4 regions of the Burkholderia sp. Ac-20344 genome follow, and region 1 is predicted to be linked to each of the others. Evidence: predicted binding sites of a transcription regulator. Region 1 holds the regulator's gene; each other region holds the start of a gene.

Evidence for each region. Region 1 encodes HrcA, which represses chaperone genes, less so after heat shock. Its sites were predicted from a motif close to TTAGCACTCNNNNNNNNNGAGTGCTAA; they were not measured.
Region 2: the regulator HrcA is predicted to act here: its motif matches at 3,223-3,249, upstream of G3N64_RS12880 (co-chaperone GroES).
Region 3: the regulator HrcA is predicted to act here: its motif matches at 2,762-2,788, upstream of rpoH (RNA polymerase sigma factor RpoH).
Region 4: the regulator HrcA is predicted to act here: its motif matches at 1,960-1,986, upstream of groES (co-chaperone GroES).

The regions. Positions count from the first base shown of each region.
Region 1 is NZ_JAAGPP010000136.1:5,684-10,663, forward strand. It holds gene recN (DNA repair protein RecN) at 87-1,736, opposite strand; gene G3N64_RS31025 (NAD kinase) at 1,756-2,658, opposite strand; gene hrcA (heat-inducible transcriptional repressor HrcA) at 2,789-3,811, shown strand; gene hemH (ferrochelatase) at 3,959-4,980, shown strand, end outside.
Region 2 is NZ_JAAGPP010000030.1:53,757-58,736, reverse strand. It holds gene G3N64_RS12890 (DUF6697 family protein) at 359-730, opposite strand; gene groL (chaperonin GroEL) at 1,247-2,887, opposite strand; gene G3N64_RS12880 (co-chaperone GroES) at 2,900-3,190, opposite strand; gene G3N64_RS12875 (LysR substrate-binding domain-containing protein) at 3,345-4,304, opposite strand; gene G3N64_RS12870 (M20 aminoacylase family protein) at 4,489-4,980, shown strand, end outside.
Region 3 is NZ_JAAGPP010000073.1:2,089-7,068, forward strand. It holds gene G3N64_RS22040 (cytochrome ubiquinol oxidase subunit I) at 1-1,128, opposite strand, end outside; gene cydP (cytochrome oxidase putative small subunit CydP) at 1,118-1,402, opposite strand; gene rpoH (RNA polymerase sigma factor RpoH) at 1,764-2,699, opposite strand; gene G3N64_RS22055 (acyloxyacyl hydrolase) at 3,060-3,629, shown strand; gene G3N64_RS22060 (nuclear transport factor 2 family protein) at 3,675-4,058, shown strand; gene leuA (2-isopropylmalate synthase) at 4,202-4,980, opposite strand, start outside.
Region 4 is NZ_JAAGPP010000245.1:1,630-6,609, reverse strand. It holds gene groL (chaperonin GroEL) at 1-1,546, opposite strand, end outside; gene groES (co-chaperone GroES) at 1,593-1,886, opposite strand; gene G3N64_RS37270 (SRPBCC family protein) at 2,879-3,394, opposite strand; gene G3N64_RS37265 (DUF1571 domain-containing protein) at 3,439-4,071, opposite strand; gene G3N64_RS37260 (quinol oxidase) at 4,068-4,499, opposite strand; gene G3N64_RS37255 (anti-sigma factor) at 4,528-4,980, opposite strand, start outside.

The sequences.
Region 1 (4,980 bases):
GGGCGGGGGCGATCGAGCGGCCGCCCGGCAAAAAAAGACCGGCGCATGCGCCGGTCTTTTTGCATTCGGCCAGCGGGGTGCGTGCGTCAGGCCGCCAGCATTTCCTTCGCGTGCTTGCGCGTCGTGGCCGTGATCTCGAGCCCGCCGAGCATCCGCGCGACTTCCTCGATCCGGTTGGCGCGGTCGAGCGCGACGACCGTCGACACCGTGCCGCCGCGTTCGTCGGCACCTTTTGCGACCTGGAAGTGATGGTCGCCACGCGCGGCGACCTGCGGCAGGTGCGTCACGCACAGCACCTGGCGATCGCGCCCGAGCTGGTGCAGCAGGCGCCCGACCACTTCGGCGACGCCGCCGCCGATCCCCGTATCGACTTCGTCGAAAATCAGCGTCGGTGTCGGGCTTGCTGCGCTGGCGATCACCGCGAGCGCGAGGCTGATCCGCGCGAGCTCGCCGCCCGACGCCACCTTCGCGAGCGGCCGCAGCGGCACGCCGGGGTGCCCGGCGACCCGGAATTCGACCTGCTCGAGCCCGTGCGGGCCGCCGTCGGTGAGCGGCACGAGCGCGACTTCGAAGCTTCCGCCCGCCATCGACAGTTCCTGCATGCCGGCCGTGACGGCCGTGCCGAGCGCCTTGGCGGCCTGCGCGCGCGCCTTGGACAGATGCTTCGCGTCGGCGAGATAGGCTTCCCGCGCCTTGGCCTGCACTGCCTCGAGCGCACCGAGATCGGCGGCCGCGTCGAGCGCGGCGAGCTGCGCGCGGCGTGCCGCGTGTTCTTCGTGCAGCGTGTCGGGCGGCAGCCGGAACTTGCGGGCGGTCGAGTGCAGCGCATCGAGGCGCGTTTCGACCTGTGCGAGCCGTTCGGGGTCGAGATCGACCCGCTGCGCATAGTGCGACAGCGAGTAGACGGCTTCCTGCAACTGGATCTCGGCCGGTTCGAGCGACGCGAGCGCGTCGCCGAGCGCGGTGTCGTAGTCGGCGAGGCTGCGCAGCTTCGACACGATCGCGCCGAGTTGCGCGAGCATCGCATCGTCGGACTCGGACAGCGCATTGAGCGCGCCGCGCACGCCTTCGATCAGGTTGGCCGAATGCGACAGACGCTTGTGTTCGTTGCTGACTTCGTCCCATTCGCCGGCTTGCGGTGCGAGCTTGTCGAGCTCGGCGAGCTGCCAGGCGAGCTTTTCGCGTTCGAGCTGCAGCTCGCGCTCGTGCGCTTTTGCGGTTTCGATCGCCTGCTTCGCATCGCGCCACACACGCCACGCGCGCGCCACATTCGCGGCATCGGCGATGAGCCCCGCATGCGTATCGAACAGCTCGCGCTGCGCGTCGGGCCGCATCAGCAACTGGTGCGCATGCTGGCCGTGGATGTCGACGAGCATTTCGCCGAGCTCCCGCAGTTGCGCGAGCGTCGCGCTGGTGCCGTTGATGAATGCGCGCGACCGGCCGTTCGCGTCGATCACGCGGCGCAGCATCACGGTGTCCTCGGTGTCGAACGCGTGTTCGTCGAGCCAGCGCGCGACGCGGTCGTGCGGCGTGAATTCGGCGGTGATGTCGGCGCGGCCGCAGCCGGTGCGCACGACGCTTGCGTCGGCACGTTCGCCGAGCGCGAGGGCGAGGGCGTCGATCAGGATCGATTTTCCGGCGCCGGTTTCACCGGAAAAGACGGAAAAGCCGCTGTCGAATTCGAGATCGAGCGCGGCGACGATGACGAAGTCGCGGATCGAGAGGTGGCGGAGCATGGTGTCGGGCGGAGCGGCGTCAGGACGCCTTGTCGTCTTCGTTCGAGGCGTGTTCGTTCCAGTGCAGCTTCTTGCGCAGCGTCGCGTAGTAGCTGTAGCCGATCGGGTGCAGGAACGGCACCGTGTGCTTCGAGCGGCGCACCTCGATCGTGTCGTTCAGCTCGAGCGAGGTGAACGACTGCATGTCGAAGTTCACGTTGACGTCGCGCCCGCCGACGATCTGGATCGCGATTTTCGAATCGTCGGGCAGCACGATCGGCCGGTTCGACAGCGCGTGCGGCGCGATCGGCACGAGCACGATGCCCGCCAGCTGCGGATGGAGGATCGGGCCGGCCGACGACAGCGCGTACGCGGTCGAGCCGGTCGGCGTGGCGACGATCAGGCCGTCCGAACGCTGGTTGTACATGTACCGGCCGTCGACCGATGCGCGCAGCTCGACCATCCCGGAGAAACCGCTGCGGTTCACGACGACGTCGTTGAAGGCGAGCGCGTGGTAGATCGGTTCGCCGTCGCGCATGATCCGCGCCTCGAGCAGCGCGCGCTCCTCGCGCTCGAACTTGCCGGACAGGATCACCGGGACGAGCGCCTGCATGTCGGCCGCCGCGATATCGGTGATGAAGCCGAGCCGTCCGTGGTTGATCCCGATCAGCGGTGTCTTGTACGGCGCGAGCTGACGGCCGATGCCGAGCATCGTCCCGTCTCCGCCCAGCACGACCGCCACGTCGGCGCGCGCCCCGATTTCGGCCGGGGTCAGCGCCGGGTAGCCGGTGATGCCGATCTCGCGCGCGGTCTCGGCTTCGAAGACGACCTCGAAGCCCCGCTTGGCGATGCAGGCGGCCAGCGTGGCGAGCGGCTCGGCGATGTTCGGCGTGTTGCTCCGGCCGACGAGCGCGACGGTGTTGAACTGATTACCGGTTTTCATGCCGGCATTACACCATAGCTCGTTGACGAAAAGAACCGGCTGTGCGCAGACGGGGCCGGATCGGGCCGGCCCGCGCGTCGGTGGCCGCGCCACTCGCCGCGGTCGCGCGGTTGCGCTAAAATTTTCCACCATGCTAGATCCTCGCGCACGAACCCTCCTGAAAACCCTGATCGAACGGTATATCGCCGACGGTCAGCCAGTCGGATCGCGCACGTTGTCCCGTTACTCCGGGCTCGAGCTGAGCCCGGCGACGATCCGCAACGTGATGTCCGACCTGGAGGAGCTCGGCCTCGTGTCGAGCCCGCACACGTCGGCCGGCCGCGTGCCGACACCGCGCGGCTACCGGCTGTTCGTCGACACGATGCTGACGGTCGAGGCGCCGATCGACGCCGAGGCCGTCGCGCGGCAGGTGCAGCACACGCTCCAGGCCGGCGAACCCCAGCAGCGGGTGGTGGCGGCCGCCGCAAGCGTGCTGTCGAACCTGTCGCAGTTCGCGGGTGTCGTGCTGACGCCGCGCCGCAGCCACGTGTTCAAGCAGATCGAGTTCATGCGCCTGTCGGACAAGCGCATCCTGCTGATCATCGTCACGCCCGAGGGCGACGTGCAGAACCGGATGCTCGCGACGCCGCGCGATTACTCGCCGTCGCAACTGACCGAGGCGTCCAACTACATCAACGCGCATTTCGCCGGGCTGTCGTTCGACGAGGTGCGCCGCCGCCTGCGCGACGAGATCGACCAGTTGCGCGGCGACATGACCACGCTGATGCATGCGGCCGTGACGGCCAGCACCGAGGTGCCCGATACCGAGGACACCGTGCTGATTTCCGGCGAGCGCAACCTGCTCGAGGTGGCGGATCTGTCCTCCGACATGGCGCGGCTGCGCAAGCTGTTCGACGTATTCGATCAAAAGACGGGCCTCCTGCAACTGCTCGACGTGTCGAGCCACGCCCAGGGCGTGCAGATCTTCATTGGCGGCGAATCGACGCTCGTACCGATCGAGGAAATGAGCGTCGTTACCGCGCCTTACGAGGTGAACGGGCAGATCGTCGGCACGCTCGGCGTGATCGGCCCGACCCGCATGGCGTACAACCGCGTGATACCGATCGTCGACATCACCGCGCGCCTGCTGTCGCTCACGCTGAGCCAGCAGTAGCCTGCATTCGCCAGCCCGATCCCGCCCCGTCATCGTGCCGCGGCACCGCGCGAGCCGACAGTCGGCCGAACGGCCAGCCGACCGGCGCGGGGCGGCCCGCTATAATTGAGAGCCGTCCGGTCCCGTGCCTCGAGCACGTTCTTGCCCATGCGTTTCGATCTTGAGCCGCCTTCGAGCACCGCGGCCGCCCATCGCATCGGCGTGCTGCTGATCAATCTCGGCACGCCCGACGCCCCTACGCCGCGCGCGGTGCGGCGCTATCTGGCCGAATTCCTGTCGGATCCGCGGGTCGTCGAGATTCCACAGGCCGTCTGGCAGGTGCTGCTGCGCACGCTGATCCTGCCGCTGCGCGGCCGCGCGTCCGCGAAGAAATACGCGGCCGTCTGGATGCCCGAGGGCTCGCCGCTGCGCGTGCATACCGAGCGCCAGACCGACAGCGTGCGGCACCTGCTCGCGTCGAACAGTTATCAAGTGCAGGTCGATTACGCGATGCGCTACGGCAGCCCGAACATTTCGCACGCGCTCGCGCAGTTCAAGCGCGCGGGCGTCGAGCGCGTGCTGCTGATGCCGATGTATCCGCAATACTCGGCGTCGACCACGGCCACCGCATTCGACGCCGCATTCGGCGCGCTCGCGCGCATGCGCAACCAGCCGGAGGTGCGCACGGTGCGGCATTACGCCGATCATCCGGCCTATATCCACGCGCTGGCCGAACAGGTGCGCCAGTATTGGGCGCAGCACGGCCGGCCCGACTTCGCGGCCGGCGACAAGCTCGTGCTGAGCTTTCACGGCGTGCCGAAGCGCACGCTCGACCTCGGCGATCCCTATCACGACCAGTGCCAGCAGACGGGCGCGCTGCTGATGGCCGCGCTCGGGCTGTCGACGACCGAATGCCGCATCACGTTCCAGTCGCGCTTCGGCAAGGCCGAGTGGCTGCAGCCTTACACCGCGCCGACGCTGCGCGAGTTCGGCGAAGCCGGCGTGCGGCGGGCCGACGTGTTCTGTCCCGGTTTCACGGCCGACTGCCTGGAGACGATCGAGGAGATCGGCATGGAAGTGCGCGACGAGTTTCTCGCCGGCGGCGGCAAGGTGTTTCACCGCATTCCGTGCCTGAACGGCGCGCCCGCGTGGATCGGCGCGCTCGGCGAGATCGTCGCCGAGAATCTGCA
Region 2 (4,980 bases), on a different contig from region 1:
TGTCAGATACGCGGGGGGCCGGCATTAAAATCGTGTATCGATTGCGTCGCGGCGTGCGCGACGCGCGCGGTACGCACGCCTTCAGGTCCCCGACAGCACGAACGGCAGCGTCGTCAGCAGAAACACCGAAATGCCGACGACCGGCGCGCCGAACGCGATCGCCGCGAATGCCACCGCGGCGCTGGTCAGCACGAGCGTTCTCGATACCCGGCGATGCCGGTCGTGTGCTGCGGCCCTGTCATCGCGGAGGGCATCGGTCCGCGCGCCGATCACGTGTTTCCAGAATGTCAGGCCAAGCATGATTGCTCCTGTAGAAAGATGACCGAAACGGGGGCGCGCAACGCGCCCTGCAAGCGGGTCAGCAGCGCTCGAGCTTGAGCACGCGCGAGATCTGCCCGGGCGTGAAGCTGCTGTTGCGCACGTATGGCGCGCAGTCGAGCGGTGCGGTGAGCGATTCACGGACGACGTACTGGCCGGCGAAGCGGTACGCGTCCGTTGCCATTCGGATGAACACGGGAATCGCATCGCGTTGCGCGGCGAGCGTCCTGCCGGCCGCTCGCGCGGACGCGCTGCCGTTGCAGAGGATCACGTCGGGCGCATGCGGGTTGAGGTCCGTGCGCAGGCAGGCGGCGACGACCTTGCCGTTCTTCGTCGGCAGGAACGCCTGCTTGCTGCCGCCGCACGCGGTGTGGATGAATTCGCGGGTGTACTGCTTGTCGATCTCGAACATGACCGGGCTCCGGTATCGGAAACTTCCGTTGGTTAAATCAGGTGTGCAAAGTAATGCGACCGGATCGACATGCCGGGAAAGGGCACGCGATCGATCGTTGCCGGGGAGGCGGATCGATGGCGCGTCGTGGTACGGGATTTTCCGCGCGAACACGCTTGCCTCGCGCGATGCGCGGCTAACGCATTCAAGCGTGCACGGGAATGACTACGGCGCGCACCGTCCGCCTGCTGGCAGGACGGCGGCTCGGGAAAAGAGAGACGCAGGCGTCCTGCCTGTCAGGCAGAAAAGCAACTCGGAGGGCGAGGACTTCGGATGCGCATGTGCATACTCGGTGAGGGATTGCGAACACATTCTAGTGAACGCATGCGCGGCCGCAAGTAAAAAGGTCGTAAAGGTTGCGGCGCCCACGCGGGAGGGCGCACAAAACAAAAAACGCGCGACGACGATCGTCGCCACGCGTTTCCTGTTGATTCAGGACAGCACCCATGCCGGCGAACCGGCATGGGCGCCACACCGTCAGAAATCGAACCCGGGTCCGCCCGCACCCGGGCCGCCCGGCGCCACCGCCGGCGCCGCATCCTTCGGCGCTTCGAACACGGTCGCATCGGTCGTCAGCAGCAGCCCCGCGACCGACGCCGCGTTCTGCAGTGCCGTCCGCGTGACCTTGGTCGGATCGAGCACGCCCGATTCGACGAGGTCGCCGTATTCGCCCGTCTGCGCGTTGTACCCGAAGTTGCCCGAGCCTTCGGCCACCTTCGCGACGACGACGCTCGCTTCCTCGCCCGCATTCGTGACGATCTGGCGCAGCGGTTCCTCGAGCGCGCGCAGCACGATCTTGATGCCCGCGGTCTGGTCGGCATTCGCGCCCTGCAGTGCGCGGATCGCCTGCCGCACGCGGATCAGCGCGACGCCGCCGCCCGGCACGATGCCTTCCTCGACGGCCGCACGCGTCGCATGCAGCGCATCGTCGACGCGGTCCTTCTTCTCCTTCACTTCGATCTCGGTGGCGCCGCCGACCTTGATCACCGCGACGCCGCCCGCGAGCTTCGCGACGCGTTCCTGCAGCTTTTCACGGTCGTAGTCCGACGTCGCTTCCTCGATCTGCACGCGGATCTGCTTCACGCGCGCTTCGATGTTCTTCGCATCGCCCGCGCCGTCGATCACGGTCGTGTTTTCCTTGCCGACCTCGATGCGCTTCGCCTGGCCGAGTTCGGCGAGCGTCGCCTTCTCGAGCGTCAGGCCCGTTTCCTCGGCGATCACCTGCCCGCCGGTGAGGATCGCGATGTCCTCGAGCAGCGCCTTGCGGCGGTCGCCGAAGCCCGGCGCCTTCACGGCCACCGTCTTCAGGATCCCGCGGATGTTGTTCACGACGAGCGTCGCGAGCGCTTCGCCTTCGACATCTTCCGCGATGATCAGCAGCGGACGGCCCGATTTCGCGACCTGTTCGAGCACCGGCAGCAGGTCGCGGATGTTCGAGATCTTCTTGTCGTGCAGCAGGATGTACGGGCTTTCGATCTCGGCGATCTGCTTGTCGGGATTGTTGATGAAGTACGGCGACAGGTAGCCGCGATCGAACTGCAGCCCCTCGACGACATCGAGCTCGTCCGCGAGCGACTTGCCGTCCTCGACGGTGATCACGCCTTCCTTGCCGACGCGGTCGATCGCTTCCGCGATGCGCTGGCCGATCGACTCCTCGCCGTTCGCGGAGATCGTCGCGACCTGCGCGATTTCCTTGCTCGTGGTGGTCGGCCGGCTGATCTTCTTCAGCTCGTCGACGGCCGTTGCGACGGCCTTGTCGATGCCGCGCTTCAGGTCGAGCGGATTGAGCCCGGCTGCTACGTATTTCTGGCCTTCGCGAACGATCGCCTGCGCGAGCACGGTGGCCGTCGTGGTGCCGTCGCCGGCGGCGTCGCTGGTGCGCGACGCGACTTCCTTCACGAGCTGCGCGCCGATGTTCTGCAGCTTGTCCGCGAGTTCGATTTCCTTCGCGACCGACACGCCGTCCTTCGTGACGACCGGGGCGCCGAAGCTGCGTTCGAGCACGACGTTGCGGCCCTTCGGCCCGAGCGTGACCTTCACCGCGTTCGCGAGAATGTTCACACCTTCCGTCAGCTTGGCCCGTGCGACGTCGCTGAAAATGATTTCCTTCGCTGCCATGATTGCGCTCCGTTATTGATTGACGACCGCGACGATGTCTTCCTCGCGCAGTACGAGAAACTCGTTGCCGTCTACCTTGACGGCCTGACCCGCGTACTTGCCGAACAGCACGCGCTCGCCGACCTGCAGGTCGGGCACGATGCGCTGGCCGTCCGCATCCTTGCGGCCGGGGCCGACGGCGATCACTTCACCCTGGTCGGGCTTTTCCGCGGCGCTGTCGGGGATCACGATGCCCGACGCGGTGGTGGTTTCCTGGTCGAGTCGTTTCACGATCACGCGGTCGTGCAAGGGGCGTAGGCTCATTTGTTCGTCCTGTGCTGTTCTGTCGAGATTGGCTGGCACTCTTTAGCAGAGAGTGCTGACGAGTATAAAAATGCGCGGCGGCGCAATCCAATAACGGATTCGGAAATGCATTTTCACGGAGGAGCTTTGGACGAAGGGCGCATCGTGCCGCGCGTCAGATCAGCAGCGACAGCGTCCTGAACAGCGCGAGATCCGCCTTGCGTGCCGAACGCGCATGGCGACGGATCACGTGCAGCAGGCAGTCGATGAAGCAGCGCGCCGCATCGCTCAGCGTGCTGCTGCGCCGCGTGACGATCCCGAGCTCGCGCGGCTCGAAGGTCTCCTTCAGCGGCAACGCGCGCATCCGTTCGCCGAACGACGGCACGGCCGCGAGAATCGTCGGGCACCACGTGCACATGTCGGCCTGTTCGAGCATCGTCTGCAGCATCGCCACCGACTGCGCGCGCACGATCCGCCGTTCGTCGATTTCAGCGCCGTGGCGCGTGAACAGGTAGTCGACGAGCGCGGCCTGCCCGTCGGCCGCGAAATTCAGCACCCAGTCGTGGTCGACCAGGTCGTGGATCGACCGCGCGTGCTCGCGCGGATGGCCGGCGCGCACCATCACCGAGGTTTCGTAGCGCAGTATCGGCTCGAACGCGAATTCCTGCGTGCCGCCCGGTTGCACGTGCCCGAGCGCGAAGTCCATGCTGCCGTCGCGCAGCAGCGGCTGCGCGACGGCCATCAGCGCTTCGTAGAGTTCGAGGCGCACGTCGGGCATCCGCTCGCGAAAGCGCAGCACCGTTTCCGCGAGGAAGGTCATCGTGAGCCACGGCGTGACGCCGATGCTCAGTCGGCCCTCGACGCGGCCGCGCATGCGTTCGAGGTCGCTCTGCGCGTGTTCGAGCTGCTTCAGCACGAGCTTCGCGTGCGTGAGCAGCGTCTTTCCGTATTCGGTGAAGCCGATCCCCTCCGGCGCGCGGACCAGCAGCGGCAGGCGCTCGCTGGCCTCCAGTTCGCGCAGTGCGCGCGTGACGGCCGCCTGCGACAGCCCGAGCGTGCGCGCCGCGCCGCGGATGCTCCCGGCTTCCGCGCTCGCGACGAGCGCCTGCAACTGATGCAGCTTGATCGTGCTCATGGTGCGATACCTGACAACGAAAGGTTGTCATCATAACGAAACCGAGGCTGTTCGCCGGGATTTTCGCTGCCTACGATGCGGCCACGATCGGTCATTCGGGCGATCGGCAACCGGAGTGCATCGAGGAGAATCGGGGTTGGACCATAAACCTATCCAGCCGGAAATGGCGGCCATCGAGACGGAGATGATTGCGTTGCGCCACCGGCTGCACGCGCATCCGGAGCTCGGCTTCGAGGAACATGCAACGAGCGGCCTCGTGGCCGACGTCCTGACAACGTGGGGTTATCGGGTGACGCGCGGGCTCGGCGGCACGGGCGTGGTCGGCACATTGACGCGCGGCTCCGGGAAACGGCTTGGGCTGCGCGCGGACATGGACGCACTGCCGATCCGCGAGACGACCGGGCTGCCGCATGCGAGCCGGTGCGACGGCGTGATGCACGCGTGCGGCCACGACGGTCATACGGCGATGCTGCTCGCGGCGGCGCGCTGCCTGGCCGAGCGCGCAAATTTCACGGGCACGCTGAACCTGATTTTCCAGCCGGCCGAGGAAGGGCTCGGCGGCGCGAAGCGGATGATCGACGACGGGCTGTTCGCGCGGTTTCCGTGCGATGCGGTGTTCGCGATGCACAACGTGCCGGGCCTGCCGGCCGGTGTGCTCGGTTTCTGCGACGGCCCG
Region 3 (4,980 bases), on a different contig from region 1:
GGCCTTGATCTGCTCGGGTGTCGCATCGACCACGTTCGGCGTGAACTGCTTGAGCATCAGCCCGTAGCCGAGATACTGCTTGTGCTGGTCGAACAGCGCGCGGGTTGCGTCGCTCGTGTCGCCCTGCTTGATCTTCTGCAGCGCGCCGTACGCGATCATCCCGCTCTGGATGTGTTCCTCGCTGTGTTTCGCGAGATCGCGCAGGCCGATCACCGGTTCGTCGATCGAGCGCGTCGCGATCAGGCCGAGCGCGTACGGGATCTTGATCGCGTAGTCGGTGCGTTGTTCTTCCTGGTTCGGAATGCCGATCAGCGTGAACGACGCAGGTGCCGGCTGCGTTTCCCATTCGGATTCGATCGCGGCGAGCTTCATCTTCTGCACTTCGCCGGTCGTATAACCCGATTCGTCGCCGAGCACGATCACGCAGAGCGTCGCCGCGAGGCCGAAGCCGGCTGCGACCGCGAACGAGCGCAGTGCGAAGTCGACGTCGCGCTTCTTCAGCAGGTACCACGACGACACGCCGAGCACGAACATCGCCGCCGACACGTAGCCGGCCGACACCGTGTGCACGAACTTCACCTGAGCGACCGGGTTGAACAGCACGTCGAACAGGCTCGTCATCTCCATGCGCATCGTCTGGTAGTTGAACTCGGCGCCGACCGGGTTGTTCATCCAGCCGTTCGCGACGAGGATCCACAGCGCGGACAGGTTCGAGCCCAGCGCGACGAGGAACGTGACCATCAGGTGCTTGACCTTCGACAGTCGGTTCCAGCCGAAGAAGAACAGGCCGACGAACGTCGATTCGAGGAAGAACGCCATCAGGCCTTCGACCGCGAGCGGCACGCCGAAGATGTCGCCGACATAGTGCGAGTAGTACGACCAGTTCGTGCCGAACTGGAATTCGAGCGTGATGCCGGTCGTCACGCCCATCGCGAAGTTGATCCCGAACAGCTTGCCCCAGAACTGGGTCATGTCCTTGTAGACCTGTTTGCCGGTCATCACGTAGACGGCTTCCATGATGACGAGCAGCCAGGACAGGCCGAGCGTCAGCGGCACGAACAGGAAGTGGTAGAGCGCCGTGATGCCGAACTGCAGACGCGACAGATCGACGACTTCGCTACTTATCATGGTGGTCTCCCTCGGTGGGTGCAGGCGCCGGCACCGAGAGCAGCTTCTCGGCGACGGCGGCAGGCGGCAACGACATGTGCTCGGCCTGCGGATGATTGAAGAATGCGTATTTGAGCGACATCAGGAGGATCAGCTTGACGATCAGCACCAGGGTGATGTCGCGGGCGAGGGTCGGGCCGCGTGCCCACGCGGCGATGCGCGCGCGCCAGCCGATCGTACCGGCCGGCCGCGGGGGAGGCGGCGCAGGCTCTTTATTGATCGAGATCAAGGCGATTATCCTGAATCGATTTAGGTCTGATTTGGGGCGACTTTACGTCGGATTTATGACGGCCGTGAAGCTGTTTTAATCCTTTTGCGCCTGACATGCCAATTTTAAAAGGACGGCTTTCCGATGCCGAGTGCTGCGCTGCGGCAGACCGTCGCGAAACACGGGCTGAAACTTGAGGCAGATCAAGGTTATGCGGAAGGGGCCCGCAAACGGCCTATTGCCTGACGAATCAGGTCAATTAATCCGCACGGAAACGGGTGGAAAAACGGGCGAAAAAGCGGGTGAAAAACTGCGGAAAAGACGGGCGAAAAAAAACCGCTGCCGGTTAGGCAGCGGTTTTCGGTGAGGCGCGCTAAATCGCCGGGATTTATGCGTATTCGGCGAGGGCGGTGCGCATCTTTTTCATGGCGCTCGCTTCGATCTGGCGGATGCGTTCCGCCGACACGCCGAACTCGGCGGCGAGATCGTGCAGCGTCGAGCCGCCCGAGCCGTCGTCGTCGACGTGCAGCCAGCGCGCCTCGATGATGCGGCGGCTGCGTGCGTCGAGCGCGTCGAGTGCCTGCGCGATGCCGTCCGTCTGCAGCGTGTCGCGCTGACGCGCGGCGAGCACGGCGGTCGGTTCGTTGTGCGAGTCGGCCAGGTAGGCGATCGGCGCGTACGACTCCTCGCCGTCTTCGACCTGCCCTTCGAGCGCGATGTCGCCGCCCGACAGGCGCGTTTCCATTTCGGTCACGTCTTCGCGCTTGACGTTGAGTTCCTTCGCGAGGCCGTCGATCTCCTCGGGCGTCATCGCCTGCAGGCCCTTCTTGTGGCTGCGCAGGTTGAAGAACAGCTTGCGCTGCGCCTTCGTCGTCGCGACCTTCACCGTGCGCCAGTTGCGCAGGATGTACTCGTGGATCTCAGCCTTGATCCAGTGGATCGCATACGACACGAGACGCACGTTCTGGGCCGGATCGAAGCGCTTCACGGCCTTCATCAGGCCGATGTTGCCTTCCTGGATCAGGTCGCCGTGCGGCAGGCCGTAGCCGAGATAGTTGCGCGCGATCGACACGACGAGCCGCAGGTGCGACAGCACGAGGCGGCGTGCCGAGTCGAGATTGTTGCTTTCGCGGAATTCGGTCGCGTACTGGCGTTCCTCTTCGGGCGTCAGCAGCGGAATGCGATTGACGGCCTGGATATACGCGTCGATGTTGCCAAGCTGGCCCGGCAACATCGATTGAGCTGCGAGCGCCAGCGAGCCTGCCGATGCGGCCTTGGCCGGCGTCGGGCTCAGGGTGTTCGGGAGGGTCAGGGCATTGCTCACTAAAAAACTCCTTTGGAATCAGGGACAAGCCCCCGGTCTCGAATGAAATTCCGTGGGCCATCTTAGCACTCCCGTAAGCCGAGTGCTAATTCCTTAGAGCAAGCGTGGGCATCGGAGTTCCCACTTTTTCTATCGAGCTAGTCGAGTCGATAGTCTAATTTGCGACAGAGGGGGCGCAGCGAAGTTCCGTAAGCCGTTGTTTCTGATGGCAATCAGTAGACGATTTCAATTTTTGTCGTTTTGGAAGCAAGCCATTTCGCTTTGTGATGCCGATCCGAAAAGTCCTTTACCATACCATTCAGTTCGCTCGAGCTGGCCGAAGCGGCAGGCTCAATTCAACCCACAAAGTTGGAGTGTCAGATGAACAATAAGAAGAATCGCCGGCCCCGCAGCCGGCTTGCGCTGCACGCGATGCTGGCGGCGTCCCTCCTGGGCGGATCGGGTGCGGCATGCGCGGATCGATGGGGCATTCAGGCGGGCGGCGGTTTTTCGGATCGCCACGGGGTCGACAAGGCCGATCTCGGCGTGGTGTGGGATCCGGGCTGGAACTGGTGGGAAATCGGAGGCTGGCACTTCGCGTTCGTCGTGGAAGGGCACGCCGGCTACTGGCACACGGGCGGCAACGTCCACGGCAACATCGGTGAATTCGGCGTGACGCCGATGTTCCGCTTCATCAAGAGCGCCGGGGAGATCCGCCCGTACATCGAGGCCGGCGGCGGCGTCCGGCTGCTGACGCATCCGACGATCTCGGATCATTTTTCGATGGGGACCGCGTTCCAGTTCGCGCCGACGGCGGGGGTGGGCGTGCAGTTCGGCCAACGGCAACAGTATCAGGTCGGCTACCGTTTTGAACATGTGTCTAACGCGGGTATCAAAGAGCCGAATCCTGGTATAAATTTCCACCAGTTCTACTTGCAGTACAACTTCTGATCCGCACGCCCGCGCACGGCGTGCGCGTTGCCGAGGAGTCAGGCGATGGCGAAGGTGGTCGATGCGATCCGCGCGCTCGAGCGCGATCGGTTCCGGGCGATGGTGGACGGGGACGGCGAGGTGCTCGACGCGCTTTTGTCGGACAAGGTGTTCTTCGTGCACACCAACGGCAAACGCGAAACCAAGCAGCAGTTCATCGACGCGATCGTCGCCGGCCGCCGCCGCTATCGCCAGATCGAAATCCAGTCGCAGGACGTGCTGCCCGTCGGCGACGAAACCTGCGTCGTCACCGGGCGCGCGTTGATCGAGATGGAAACGAACAACGGCGGCCTGGTCTTCCCGATTGCATATACCTCCGTCCATACCCACGAACAGGGCCGCTGGAGCCTGTTCGCGTGGCAGGCGACGCGGTGCGCGACCGAGACATGAGCGCGCGTGGCGCTCCTTTTCATGTCCCGACCGAAGCGGCCTTCTGGGCCGCTTTTTGCTGCCTCGTGCGGCGCGGATCGCGCGGCGCACGGGCGGTCACGCCCCGCTCGCTGACGTTTGAACCCTGAAACGGAACCGGACGGTCAGGCCGCTGCGCGGCGATCCGTGCAGTGCCAGGCCGAGCGGTTGATCGCGCTGACGACCGCATCGAGCGCGGCGCTCGCCGCATCGGCGTGCAGGCCGACGCCGTGCCGCAGCGGCGCATCGCCGACCCGGCAGCCGACCGATACCGCGATCCGCCCGTCCGTCGTGCGCGTGTGTTCGCACGACGCGACGTCGATCGCGGCGCTGGCGGCCGCCGCGAATGCTGCGGCCAAACGCCGCACGGCATCGTCGGGCGTCGTGTCCGCCGCGGGCACTGCCGCGATCTCGCGGTTCTGCCAGCGCGCGCCGTTGCCGTGACGCGCGGCCGGCCCGTCGGTGTCGAAGAATTCGCGCGCGAACAGCGTGCAGATCGCGTCGCCCGTCACTTCCTCGCCGGACGCGTCGGCAAGCGTCTGCACCGCATGGCTGAATTCGATCTGCACGCGGCGCGTCGGCGTGAAGCCCATCCCGCGTTCGAGCAGGAACGTCGCGCCGCCCTTGCCGGACTGGCTGTTCACGCGGATCACGGCGTCATAGCTGCGGCCGAGGTCGGCCGGGTCGATCGGCAGGTACGGCACTTCCCAGGCCGCGTCGGGGCGCTGCTGCGCGAAGCCCTTGCGGATCGCGTCCTGGTGCGAGCCCGAGAATGCGGTGAACACGAGGTCGCCCGCGTACGGATGGCGCGGATGCACGGGAATCTGGTTGCAGCGTTCGACGACGCGGCGCACGGCGTCGATGTCGGAGAAATCGAGGCCCGGATCGATGCCCTGCGTGTAGA
Region 4 (4,980 bases), on a different contig from region 1:
TCAGCAGCAGGCCTGCAACCGAAGCTGCGTTCTGCAGTGCGGTACGCGTGACCTTGGTCGGGTCGACAACACCGGCTTCGACCATGTCGACGTATTCGCCCGTTGCTGCGTTGTAGCCGTAGTTGCCCTGGCCTGCAGCAACTGCCGCCACCACGACGCTGGCTTCTTCGCCGCCGTTCGTGACGATCTGGCGCAGCGGCTCTTCCATCGCGCGCAGCACGATCTTGATGCCGGCGTTCTGGTCGGCGTTCGCGCCGGTCAGGCTGGCGATCGCGGTGCGAGCGCGGATCAGCGCAACGCCGCCACCTGCCACGATGCCTTCTTCCACAGCTGCGCGCGTTGCGTGCAGTGCGTCTTCGACACGTGCCTTCTTTTCCTTCATTTCGACTTCGGTCGCAGCGCCGACCTTGATCACTGCAACACCGCCGGCCAGCTTGGCCACGCGCTCTTGCAGCTTTTCACGGTCGTAGTCCGACGTCGCTTCTTCGATTTGCGCGCGCACTTGCTTCACGCGTGCTTCGATGTTCACGGCTTCGCCTGCGCCGTCGATGATCGTCGTGTTTTCCTTGCCCACTTCGATGCGCTTCGCCTGGCCCAGTTCTGCCAGCGTTGCCTTCTCGAGCGTCAGGCCGGTTTCTTCCGCGATCACCTGGCCGCCGGTCAGGATCGCGATGTCTTCCAGCATCGCCTTGCGACGGTCGCCGAAGCCCGGTGCCTTGACCGCAACGGTCTTCAGGATGCCGCGGATGTTGTTCACGACCAGCGTTGCGAGCGCTTCGCCTTCGATGTCTTCAGCGATGATCAGCAGCGGACGGCCAGCCTTCGCGACTTGCTCGAGCACCGGCAGCAGATCGCGGATGTTCGACACCTTCTTGTCGTGCAGCAGCACGAACGGGTTGTCGAGGACGGCGACTTGCTTTTCCGGGTTGTTGATGAAGTACGGCGACAGGTAGCCGCGGTCGAATTGCATGCCTTCGACGACGTCGAGTTCGTCGGCCAGCGACTTGCCGTCTTCGACGGTGATCACGCCTTCCTTGCCGACCTTGTCCATCGCTTCAGCGATGCGATCGCCGATCGACGTGTCGCTGTTCGCCGAGATCGAGCCGACCTGTGCGATTTCCTTGTTCGTCGTGCACGGCTTGCTGATCTTCTTCAGCTCTTCGACAGCCGCTGCGACTGCCTTGTCGATGCCGCGCTTCAGGTCCATCGGGTTCATGCCCGATGCGACGTACTTCATGCCTTCGCGAACGATCGATTGCGCGAGGACGGTTGCCGTCGTCGTGCCGTCGCCTGCGTTGTCGCTGGTCTTGGAAGCCACTTCCTTGACCATTTGCGCGCCCATGTTCTGGAGCTTGTCCTTCAGCTCGATTTCCTTCGCGACCGACACACCGTCCTTGGTGACCGTCGGGCCGCCGAAGCTGCGCTCGAGCACCACGTTGCGGCCCTTCGGACCCAGCGTGACCTTGACTGCGTTGGCGAGAATGTTCACGCCTTCGACCATCTTCGAACGGGCGGAATCGCCGAATACGACGTCTTTAGCTGCCATCTTCTAACTCCTTGAATTCTTGGGAATATGTGCCGTCGGTGGACGCTTACTTCGCGTTGACCACGGCCATGATGTCTTCTTCGCGCATGACCAGCAGTTCGTTGCCGTCGACCTTCACGGTCTGGCCTGCGTACTTGCCGAACAGGACGCGATCGCCGACCTTCACGTCGAGCGCGATCGGGGCGCCCTTGTCGTCGCGCTTGCCCGGGCCGACGGCCAGGACTTCGCCCTGGTCCGGCTTTTCAGCAGCGGCGTCGGGGATCACGATGCCCGAGGCGGTCTTGGTTTCCTGATCCAGGCGCTTGACGATCACGCGATCGTGCAAAGGACGAAGGTTCATATTCACTCCTCTCTTGACTGAGATTGAAGAACGCTTAGGGAATCTGCCCGGCTTATCGCCCGGCAGAGAATTGTTAGCACTCTCGTGCAGCGAGTGCTAATTATATGGACGGGTTTTGACAAATTCAAGAAGGGAAACCGGACGAATTTTCAAGGCGGAGACGCGGCGGAAAAAGCACGTGAAAACAACAAAAAATCCTTTCAAAACAATGCCATTACGAACGCTCCCAGCCTGACCGGCGGGCGCGCGCGGCCCGCGAATCTCATCCAGCCCCGTTTGGACACCGGGTAAGCACGGAGTTCCTGCGATCGGCGGCATCGCACGAAAAAACCTGCGCGGGCGCCGATTCCGTCCGCCGCAGCGCGTCCGCCCGCCTCCGCCGGACGACCTTCGCGTGCCTTCCCGCGGATCCATCGATCCGCATCGAATCATACATTTTCATTACGCCGGTATTTGCGGTTTGCCTCGGTACTAAACACGCGTCGTCCCCATCCGTGGGGCACGAATTGCATTCAGCGATTTATATGCGAATCATTCTCGTTTGCATGCGACTTTCGCATTTGACACGCCTACGATGCGCCGCGTTGCGTTCATCTTCATGCCTGGCCGATCGGTGCCGAACGTCCGGACAGCGACCGACAAGCAGGACTCCACACGAATTAGAACCAGGGATTTGATATGACGTTTGCATCGTTCCAGGGAGACAGCGTCCGTGCCCTGATGCGCCCCGCCGCCTGTGCGTCGTTCGCCGGCACGCCCATCGACGCACAGCGCGAAGCGCCCGGGGCCGATCTCGCGATCCAGGCGAAGCCGACCAACGCACTGACCGGCATCTGGACGCGCCAGAGCCTGCCCGATGACATGAGCGGTATCCACCCATGGCTCGGCCGGCGGCGAACGCGTTCCACGGGTGGTGGATGGCGCCGTGATGGCGTACGCGCGCTGAGCGGCGCAGCCCGTCGCTCGGCGCTTTTCCTCGCGTTCACACGCGTTCAGGCATCGGCGCAGCCCGCGTCCGACAACGGCCGGAAAGTCCGGCCATCCGTCTCGACCGCCGCGCCCAGCAGCCGCGCGAGCCCCTTCGCGCCTTCGCGCATCACCACGTCGTGATTCCATCGGAACAGCGGGCGACCGAGCGGCTCCAGCCGGTTCATCCAGCGCACGTGCGTGCGGATGTGCCAGTCGTAGCGCACGATCGTGCGCGCGCCGTCGGCGATGAACGACCAGCATCCGTCGCCTTCGATCGCGCCGCTCGCGCGCCCTTCGAGCGCATGCGGCGGCTCGACGCGTCGCACGCGCATGTCGAAGGTCAGCCGGTACGGCAGCGCCCCTTTCCACGTGTACCGGTGCAGCGCGCCGACGCCGCGCGCATCGCCCGGCTCGATCTCGACGGTGCTCACGGCGCCTTTCCACCAGCCGGGCCAGCGGTCGACCTGGTAGATCGCGTCCCACACCACCGCGAGCGGCGCGTCCACGCGCCAGGTCGTCGAGAACCGGTATTCCGCCATGCAGCCTCCGGCATGCCCGTCAGGGGCATGAGTCAGCGCACCGCTCAGGGCGCGAAGAAGCGTTCGGGAAACGCGACGTCGATCTCGACATCGTCGAGCGTCACGGTTTCGAGCGGCACGTCGTCACCGTCCGCGAAGCTGACGACCTTCAGTGGAAAACCGTCCCGGGTATCCAGCCACAGCCGGTAGCGATGCACGCCGTCGACCGCGTGCGCGGGCGCGCCCGTGACCGACACGCGCAGTGCGGTCCGGCCGCCGACGGCCTCCTCGCCTTCGGTCACCGTCGCGCCGCCTTCCTGCAGTGCATGGACGTTGCGCAGCAGTTCGCCGACGTCCGACCGGTCGACCCGGTGGCCGCTGCGGTCGCGCACGAGCGGATTGGACGGCGCCAGCGTCAGCGCAGGCGGCGCATGCGCGCCGAACGGGCGCAGCCGCACCTTGCCGTCGCCGGGATCGTAGGCGAGCACCGCACCGTGATGCGGCGACACGAAATCCATCCGGACGAAGCCCGGCTTCAGGTACGCGTAGCGGATTTCCGTCCGTTCGCCGCTGCGCGCCGACGAGCGGATCGTCGCGCGGTACGAGCGGACGTGGTCGAAGTGCGCCTGCGCGACGGTCACGGGATCGGCGGTCATGCTCGCTCCTATCAGGCTCGCGGCCAGCAACGCGGCAATCACGGCGCCGCCTCGACATCGAGCACGCCTTCCATCCCGCGCTCGCGATGGCTCCTGAAAAACAGCAGCCGATGCGTGCAATAGTAGGCGAACCGGCCCGGCTGCGCCGGCGTGAAGCGAAACGTCTTCGGTGTCGTGCCGAGCTCGGTGTGCACTGCAATGCCGGCCTGCGGCGCATCGATTTCGAAGCTGTGCGGCACCACGCCGGATTCCGCCGACACGGTCAGCTCCACCGGTACGTGCGCCCGCACGATCACGTGTTTCGGCCGGAAGAAATAGCTGCCGCCGACGATCGCCACCCGCTGCACGCCGTCCGCGTCGACGGGCACGCGCACCGGCGCGTCGCCATCCGCGCGTACCCGCGCGGCGCCCGTGGCGAGCGCCGCCAGCACCGGTATCAACACGAGCCCCTTCGTCATCGTCGTCTTCATCGCCTGCTCCGTGCCGGCGGCGCGCACGTCATCCCTTCCACGCGTCGGTCGGGCCGCCGAGCGCGCCGCACACGTCGATCGCGATCTCGCGCAGGCGCCGTTCGTCGCCGCGACCGGACAGCGCATAGCCGATGCCGCGATCCGACCAGAAATACGTGTAGCGGCCATCGCTCGACATCGCCTGCGGCGCAAGACGGCGCGCGTCGTACGCTGTCATGTACAGCGTCACGCGCTCGCCGTCCGCGCGCTGGTACATGAGCTGCGCGGCCGGCCTTGCGTCACCGGGCAGCAACCGGCCGCCCAGCAGCGTATAGCCGTATTCGTCGAGCGACGGCGCATGCACGGGCCGCCCGAGACGCGTGGACAGCCACGCGACGAGACGCTCAGGATCGCCCGCGCCGACCTCGACCGGATGCTCGCGCTCGGCCGCGTACACCGCATACGCGACATCCGCGCGCGCGGCGAACCCCGGTTCGCGGTC